DNA from 4 places in the Aurantimonas sp. E1-2-R+4 genome. Region 3 is predicted to be linked to each of the others. Evidence: predicted binding sites of a transcription regulator. Region 3 holds the regulator's gene; each other region holds the start of a gene.

The links. Region 3 encodes LexA, which represses DNA repair genes until DNA is damaged. Its sites were predicted from a motif close to TGTTCNNNNTGTGTTCNG; they were not measured.
Region 1: a site for LexA is predicted at 1,140-1,157, ahead of parE (DNA topoisomerase IV subunit B). Genes of this name have one in related genera too.
Region 2: a site for LexA is predicted at 1,101-1,118, ahead of VQ045_RS10770 (putative DNA modification/repair radical SAM protein). Genes of this name have one in related genera too.
Region 4: a site for LexA is predicted at 1,481-1,498, ahead of uvrA (excinuclease ABC subunit UvrA). Genes of this name have one in related genera too.

Annotation. Positions count from the first base shown of each region.
Region 1 covers NZ_JAZHLK010000001.1:287,765-289,967, forward strand. Annotated here, with positions in the region: gene VQ045_RS01340 (helix-turn-helix domain-containing protein) at 113-850, shown strand; gene parE (DNA topoisomerase IV subunit B) at 1,240-2,203, shown strand, end outside.
Region 2 covers NZ_JAZHLK010000019.1:71,406-73,608, reverse strand. Annotated here, with positions in the region: gene VQ045_RS10770 (putative DNA modification/repair radical SAM protein) at 1-1,087, opposite strand, end outside; gene VQ045_RS10765 (FAD binding domain-containing protein) at 1,261-2,070, opposite strand.
Region 3 covers NZ_JAZHLK010000056.1:77-2,279, reverse strand. Annotated here, with positions in the region: gene VQ045_RS18550 (molybdopterin molybdotransferase MoeA) at 1-1,003, shown strand, start outside; gene lexA (transcriptional repressor LexA) at 1,047-1,778, shown strand; tRNA gene VQ045_RS18540 (tRNA-Ser) at 2,040-2,129, shown strand.
Region 4 covers NZ_JAZHLK010000001.1:261,629-263,831, reverse strand. Annotated here, with positions in the region: gene uvrA (excinuclease ABC subunit UvrA) at 1-1,383, opposite strand, end outside; gene VQ045_RS01235 (single-stranded DNA-binding protein) at 1,663-2,166, shown strand.

The DNA.
Region 1 (2,203 bases), on a different contig from region 3:
CAATGACCTGGGTTTGTCAGGCGTCAGGGATTGATATTGCCTATATCCACTAGACTGATGTCTGTTCATCAATTACCAAATATCAAGCGAACTGTCGGAGATGAGTTGATTCATGCGTGAAACGGTCCTTCCGGCGATCCGCCGCCTTCCGCTGTTTCGATCGATGGCGGAGGAGAATTTTCTCGCCCTGACGCGCGCGGCGTACGATCAGACCTTTCCGCCCCAGATCCAGCTGATCGACGAGGGCGAGTCTGCCGATTTTCTCCACATCGTCGTGGAGGGCTCGATCGAGCTCTTCGCGGGCTGGCAGGAGCGTGAAACCACGCTGGCGGTGGTGCGGCCGCGTTCGACCTTCATCCTCGCCGCCTGCATGCGAGACGCGCCTTACCTGATGTCGGCGCGCACACTGGAGAAAACCCGCCTCATCCTGGTGCCCAGCAGCGATGTGCGAACCATCTTCCGCACCGATGGCGAATTTGCGTTGGCCACCATCGCCGAGCTTTCGGCCGGTTACCGCGGCATGGTCCGGCATGCCAAGGATCTCAAGCTGCGCAGCGCACGCGAGAGGTTGGCCGCTTACCTTCTGTGTCAAGCCGGGGCCGCCGGCGACAGAGCAAGCTTTGTCCTACCCATGGAAAAGCGGGTGCTCGCCTCGTTCCTCGGGATGACGCCCGAGAGTCTCTCACGAGCGATGAAATCGCTGCAGACAGATGGCGCCGTGGCCGACGGTCAGCGGGTCATCATCACGGACCGCCCTGCACTGGAGGCGCTGGCGAAGCCCACTTCGCTCATCGACGGGCCGGATTGCGATGGCTTGCAAGGCGACGGGGCAGCCGTGGACGTATCGTGATCACGCGGGCCTGAGACCGCCACGCGGCCGCGACGGCCGTCTGGCGTTTCGTCCCGTCGTCGGCATTCTTTCGTTTCCTGCTCGACCGTCGCTGCCGGACTTCACACGACGGTGCAAGCGGATGTCGGCACCATGGAGAAAGGGACGCCGTTCCGCATCCTTTGTTTTGGAGTGTGTGGCGCCCGAGCACACGTGCCGCGCCGCCGGTTTTGGCGCACCCGCCCGACGGAACCCGTGGATAAACCTGTCGCGGAAGCGTTATGCGCTGGGAAACGGTACCGGACTCTTGAAGAACATTTCGTGAAAGTATAGGCAGACCCCATGGTTGATGGGCGCGAGAATTCATTGCAGCACGAGTTTGTCCCGCACGTTTCGCAGACGGGTCCGCGATGAGCGACGACCTGTTTTCGGGCAATGCGGCGCGTCGGCCGAAATCGCCAAAGCCGGCCGACCAGCCTTTGCCGGTGCAGAATTCAGCGCAGCCCGCTGAATACACGGCGGCCGATATCGAGGTGCTGGAAGGGCTGGAGCCGGTTCGCCGCCGCCCCGGCATGTATATCGGCGGCACCGACGAGAAGGCGCTGCATCATCTTTTCGCCGAGGTCATCGACAATTCGATGGACGAGGCGACCGCCGGACACGCCAATTTCATCGAGGTCGCGCTGGAAGCGGACGGCACCTTGTCCGTCGCTGACAACGGTCGCGGGATCCCGGTCGACCCCCATCCCAAATACAAGAACAAGTCGGCGCTTGAAGTCATCATGACGACGCTGCATGCCGGCGGAAAATTCGATTCGAAGGTCTATGAGACCTCGGGCGGCCTGCATGGCGTCGGCGTGTCCGTGGTCAACGCCCTGTCGGAGGTCTTGGAAGTCGAGGTCGCGCGCAATCGCAAGCTCTACCGCCAGACCTATGCGCGGGGACTGGCGACCTCGACGCTCGACGAAGTCGGCGAGGTTCACAATCGTCGCGGCACGCGGGTGCGGTTCAAGCCGGATCCGCAGATTTTCGGCGACGGTGCCAGGTTCCGCCCCGAGCGGCTGTTCGCCATGGCTCGCTCGAAAGCTTACCTCTTCGGCGGCGTCGAGATTCGCTGGTCTTGCGATCAGAGCCTGCTCGTGCCCGGCGGCGACATCCCGGCTCGCGAGACATTCCACTTCCCCGGCGGGCTGAAGGATTATCTCGACGTCACGCTCGGCAAGGAGCACCGCGTCACCGCGCAGATCTTCGCCGGCCGCACCGAGAAAGTCTCGGGCCACGGGGCCGTCGAATGGGCTGTCAGCTGGACGCCGGAAGACGGCTTCATCCGCTCCTATTGCAATACCATTCCCACACCCGAGGGGGGCACCCACG
Region 2 (2,203 bases), on a different contig from region 3:
TAAGTGTGCGATGGCGGCGGGTCGACAGGATGCGGTTGACCGCGCGGGTTCCGAAACCCGGGACGCGCAACAGCATTTCCCGGTCGGCGCGATTGACGTCCACCGGGAAGCGATCGCGGTTCTTCAACGCCCAGGCGAGCTTTGGATCGACGGCGAGATCCAGCATCCCGCCTTCGCCGCCGGAAACGATCTCGCCCCGGTCGAAGCCGTAAAAGCGCATCAGCCAGTCGGCCTGATACAGGCGGTGTTCGCGCATCAGCGGCGGCGGGGAGAGCGGCAGCCGACTGGAGGCGTCGGGGATCGGTGAGAAGGCGGAGTAGTAGACCCGTTTGAGGCGGTAATTGCCGTAGAGATTCTCCGACCGGCCGAGGATGGCATCGTCATCGGAGTTGTCGGCGCCGATGATCATCTGGGTTGACTGGCCGCCGGGCGCGAAGCGTTGCGGCTTCGTTCGGTCCTTTTTCTCACCCTTGTGTTCCTCGATCTTGGCCCGCAGATGGCCCATCGAACGGCGGATGTCGCGCGGCTTCTTTTCCGGTGCGAGTGCCTCTAGCGTCACATCGGTCGGCAGCTCGATATTGATCGACAGGCGGTCGGCGAAGAGCCCCGCCTCCTCGATCAGGGCGGGCGACGCGTCGGGGATCGTCTTCAGATGGATGTAGCCGGCGAAATTTTCCTCCAGCCGCAGCTTTCTGGCGATCCGCACCATCTCCTCCATCGTATAGTCGGAGTTGCGGATGATGCCGGAGGACAGGAACAGGCCCTCAATGTAATTGCGCTTGTAGAACTCCATCGTCAGCGTGACGACTTCCTCGACCGTGAAACGGGCACGGGCCACGTTGGAGGACGAGCGGTTGACGCAATAGACGCAGTCATAGACGCAAAAATTGGTCATCAGGATTTTCAGCAGCGAGATGCACCGCCCGTCGGGCGCATAGGCGTGGCAGATGCCCGACCCCTCGGTCGAGCCGATGCCTTTGCTCTTGGCGGAATCGCGCCGGGTCGAGCCGCTGGACGCGCAGGACGCGTCGTATTTGGCAGCGTCGGAGAGGATCGCGAGCTTGTCGATGAGGGTCGTCTTGGCCATGACGCGGATATAGCGTTCATGGAATGTTCTCGCCAGCAAATTTCCGGATTTCTCGGCGAAGCCCAATGTCGCAGGTTTGCTTACGCGGCTGCCCCGCCGCGTCGATGAGACGAAAAGGCCAGCCAGACGTTCTTGTCCAGCCGGCCGACCTTCAGTCTGACGTCCTGCGTCTGTCAGCCCGCGGATTTGGCCTTGTTCACCGCCCGTTTGGTGACGACCTTGACGAGGTTGGCGCGATAGGCCGACGTGCCGTGCAGGTCCGACACCATGTCGCCCTCGTCGACCGACAGCCCGTCCACGGCCGAGCCGTCGAAATTCGATGACAGCGCCTGTTCAGCGGCTTCCCAGCGGAAGGCGCCGCCCATGCTGGCGCCGGTGATGCCGACCTTCACCTCGCCGCCGCGCTTGGCGACGAAGACGCCGCACATGGCATAGCGCGAGGCCGGGTTGCGGAACTTCTCGTAGGCGCATTGATCCGGCGCCTCGAAGGACACCGCCGTCACGATCTCGTTCTCCTCCAGCGCTGTCTCGAACAGGCCGAGGAAGAAGTCGTCGGCCGCGATCTCGCGCTGGTTGGTGTGGATCGTCCCACCGAGCGCCTTCAGGGCGGCGGGATAATCGGCCGCCGGGTCGTTATTCGCCACCGACCCGCCGATCGTTCCCATGTGGCGCACCGCGATATCGCCGATCAGGCCGGCGAGATCGGCGAAGCCATGGCAGGCGGCTTTCAGCCCGTCATGGGCGGCGATCTCGCCATGGGTCATGCCGCCGCCGATCTTGATCGACTTGCCGTTGACCGTAATGCCCTTGAGTTCGGCGATATGGCGCAGATCGACAAGGTCGCTCGGCGCGGCGAGCCGCTGCTTCATGGTCGCGATCAGCGTCATGCCGCCAGAGAGGAATTTTCCCTCGCCGCCGGATTCACCGACCAGCTTGACGGCCTCGTCGATCGACGTGGGGCGGTGATAAGTGGTCTCGTACATCGGTTCTGCTCCCTCTGGCGCCGGGTCCGGAAATCGCGGAAGGACCGCGCGGCGCGATGGTTCGGATAGAAACGGGGCCAGGCAGCCCCTAAAATTCTCCCGGCGGCCCTTTTTCGCGGCCACCGGGCAAAGT
Region 3 (2,203 bases):
CGGGCGCGCCTTCGACGGTCAGGTGGGACGCGGAGAAGCGGCGCGAATCTTCACCGGGGCGCCGGTGCCGCAAGGTGCTGATGCGATCCTGATCCAGGAAGACGCCCGCGTTGAAGACGACGGCACCGTGCGGCCGACGGTTTCGCTTGAACCCGGCCAATTCATCCGGGCAGCCGGTATCGATTTCGCTGCGGGCGAGACGTTGTTGACCCGCGGCGCCCTGCTCACGCCCGGCGCCATCGCGCTTGCGGCGAGCTGCGGCTACCCCGCGCTGACGGTGCTGGCGCGGCCGAAGGTGGCCATCCTCGCAACCGGCGACGAACTCGTGCTGCCCGGCGAGCCGCTCGGTCCCTCGCAGTTGGTCGCCTCCAACCCGTTCGGCGTCGCGGCGATGGTGGTAGCCGCCGGCGGCGATGCGATCGACTGCGGGATCGCCGGCGACGACGTCGCCACAATAGACGCGCGCCTGAGCGATTCCATCCGGGACCGGGCGGATGTCTTCGTCACGATCGGCGGGGCGTCGGTTGGCGATCACGATCTGGTCGGCAAGGTGTTCGCCAACCGCGGCGTCGGACTCGACTTCTGGAAGGTCGCGATGCGCCCCGGCAAGCCATTGATGGCGGGGCGGCTCGGCGATCTGACGATCGTCGGACTGCCGGGCAATCCGGCCTCCTCCATGGTCGCGGCGAGGTTGTTCCTGGTTCCATTGGTGCGCCGGTTGGCAGGCCTTCCCGATCGCCAGCTCTACCGGCATGGGCTGCTCGGTGCGCCGATGCCTGAAAATGGCCTGCGGACCGACTTCGTCCGGTCGCGGCTGGAGGTTCGAGAAGACGGCGTCATCCGGGTCATTCCGCTGCCCCTCCAGGATTCCTCCCTCCTGTCCACCTACGCGCAGGCCGACGCGCTGCTCGTGCGGGCTCCTTCGGCGGCTCCGGCCAGTGCGGGCGAGGCTTGCCGCTACGTTGTGCTCGACGAATGGAAGGGTCTTGCGGAACACAACTAGAACAGATAGGTTTGTTCAGGTTTTGTTTTAGGGAGTCGCCTCGATGCTGACACGCAAGCAGCACGACCTTTTGTCGTTCATTCACGAACGGCTGAGGGATAGCGGGGTGCCTCCCTCCTTCGACGAGATGAAGGACGCGCTGGAGCTTCGCTCAAAATCCGGCATTCATCGCCTGATTACCGCGCTTGAGGAGCGGGGCTTCATTCGGCGCCTGCCCAATCGCGCGCGAGCGCTGGAGATCCTCAAGCTGCCCGAAGCGATGCAGAAGGACCGCCCTGCCCCCGTCGGCCACGCCGGGTTTACGCCGAGCGTGATCGAAGGAAGCCGCGACGCGGCACGCAAGACGTCTGAGCCGATTTCCCGACGCGCGACGACGAGACCGCCTGAACCGGCCACAGTCTCGATTCCGGTCATGGGCCGGATCGCGGCGGGCGTTCCCATTTCGGCGATCCAGCACACCACCCATTCCCTCGCCGTGCCGCCGGATATGCTTGGCGGCGGCGAGCATTATGCGCTGGAAGTCAAGGGCGATTCGATGATCGAAGCCGGAATCCTCGACGGCGACACGGTGGTGATTCGCCGCGCCGACACAGCGACGCCCGGGGAGATCGTTGTCGCGCTGGTCGACGAGGAGGAAGCGACGCTGAAGCGGTTTCGCCGGCGCGGCAATACGATTGCGCTGGAGGCTGCCAATCCGGCTTATGAAACGCGGATCTTCGGCTCCGAGCGGGTCAAGGTTCAGGGCCGGCTGGTCGGGCTCATCCGCAAATACTGAAGGCCGGACCGACAGTTGGCAACCGATCCCGCGGAGCCAACTTTTCGACCTGTGCCAGCTGCTGCTTGAGCCGCGAACCAGGCCGCGCCGCGCAGAGCCTTGACGGCGCCGCGAAGGAAGCGCGTGTGGATCGTTCCCGGGTCGGGGCGAGGTTTCGCGGTGTCCGGTTTGAATGGCCGCAGGGTGCCTTTCGATCATGTTCACCGGGTTTTCTTCTTGCCTCCCTTGCACCGGGCCCGTCGCGCAGGTATCTGCGTCCTCGGAGAGGTGGCCGAGTGGTCGAAGGCGCTCCCCTGCTAAGGGAGTATACGGGAGACCGTATCGAGGGTTCGAATCCCTTCCTCTCTGCCACAATCCGCATAAGTCTTTGACGCGGATCGAGTATTTCAGCCATCGCCGTTGGTAGCCGTAGACCCTGGTACAGA
Region 4 (2,203 bases), on a different contig from region 3:
GTGCTTGTCGCTGAGCTTGGCCGGCAAGGCCTCGAACCAGTCGCCGGCCGCGCGAATCGACAGCTCGGTCACCTCGCCGATGTGGCATCCGCCGATCTTGACCGCCAGGGCCTCCGGCTTCAGCCGATGGCCACCGCAGGCCGGGCAGGGGGTCGCCGACATGAAGCGCTCGATCTCCTCGCGCATCCAGGCGGAATCGGTCTCCTTCCAGCGGCGCGCGAGATTGGGCACGATGCCCTCGAAGCTCTTGGTCGTCTTGTAGGAGCGCATCCCGTCATTGTAACGAAATTCGATCTTGGTCTTGCCGGTGCCGTTCAGGATCGCACCCTGAGCCTCTTCCGACAGCTCGGACCATTTGTCGGTTTGTTTGAAGCCGAAAGTGCGTCCGAGCGCGTCGAGCGTCTGCGCGTAATAGGGTGAGGTCGATTTCGCCCAGGGCGCGATCGCGCCGCCCTTCAGCGTCACCGCCTCGTTGGGGACGATCAGCTTGGGATCGACGGCGCGCTGCGAGCCGAGACCGTCGCAGCGCGGGCAGGCGCCGAACGGATTGTTGAACGAAAACAGGCGTGGCTCGATCTCCGGGATCGTGAAACCCGACACCGGGCAGGCGAACTTTTCCGAAAACACCAGTTGCCGCGGCTTACCGTTCTCATCGACGCCGTCGGCGAATTCGGCCACCGCCAGCCCTTCGGCGAGACCCAGCGCGGTCTCCAGCGAATCGGCAAGGCGCGCGGATATGTCGCCCCGCACGACAATGCGGTCGACCACGACGTCGATGTCGTGCTTGTATTTCTTGTCGAGGGCCGGCGCGTCGGCGATGTCGTAGAACTCCCCGTCGACGCGGACGCGCTGGAATCCCTTTTTCTGCAGTTCCGCCAGTTCCTTGCGGTATTCGCCTTTGCGGCCACGCACGATCGGGGCCAGCAGATAGAGCCGGGCGCCCTCGTCGAGTTCCAGGACGCGGTCGACCATCTGGCTGACCGTCTGGCTTTCGATCGGCAGGCCGGTGGCGGGCGAATAGGGAACGCCGACGCGCGCGAACAGCAGCCGCAGATAGTCGTAGATTTCGGTGACCGTACCGACGGTCGAACGCGGGTTCTTCGAGGTTGTCTTCTGTTCGATCGAGATCGCCGGCGACAGCCCGTCGATCTGATCGACATCGGGCTTTTGCATCATCTCAAGGAACTGGCGGGCATAGGCCGACAGGCTCTCGACATAGCGCCGCTGCCCTTCGGCATAGATCGTGTCGAACGCCAGCGACGACTTGCCCGAGCCCGACAGGCCGGTCATCACGATCAATGTGTCGCGCGGCAGGTCAAGATCGACGTTCTTGAGATTATGCTCGCGCGCGCCGCGAATGGAGATCGTCTTCAGTTCGGCCATGACGCGTCCGGCGGTCCTTGTGATTGGGAGACCGAGCCTACTTAAGTCGTCCAGGCGACTCTTCCAAGGCGGCCTGTCCTTGACTCGATTCCAATAATGTTCTTTTTTTGTTCCCAACGAATTCGAGCGGCACTGCCAAGTCGGCCCTTTCTTCCGATGGTGGAAATCGCCAAAGGTGACGAGGAAAGACTTTCAGCGGTGGACGAACGCGTCCGCGTCCTTTCGCCCCAAGGCTCGGTTCTATAGGATCGCGCCGGTTTTAAAGCATGGAGTTCGATAATGGCAGGCAGCGTGAACAAGGTGATCCTGGTCGGAAATCTGGGAGCCGATCCGGAGATCCGCCGCCTGAACTCCGGCGACGCGGTGGTGAATCTGCGAATCGCCACCTCGGAAAGCTGGCGGGACAAGAATAGCGGCGAGCGCCGGGAAAAGACCGAGTGGCACAATGTCGTGATCTTCAACGAGAACCTCGTGAAGGTCGCCGAGCAATATCTGAAGAAGGGCGCGAAGGTCTATATCGAGGGCCAGCTCCAGACCCGCAACTGGGAGGACCAGTCGGGGCAGAAGCGCTACACCACGGAAGTCGTGCTGCAACGCTTCCGCGGCGAACTGCAGATGCTCGACAGTCGCGGCGAAGGTGGCGGCGGTGGCAGTTATGACCAGAGCGGGGGCGCGCGCGGCGGCTCCGGTGGCAGCGGAAAATCCGGCAGCGGTGGTTACGACCAGGGCGGCGGTGGTGGCGGCGGATCGTCGCGCGATCTCGACGACGAAATCCCGTTCTGATTCGGAGGACACGGCCGATTCGAACCTTTGTCGCGCT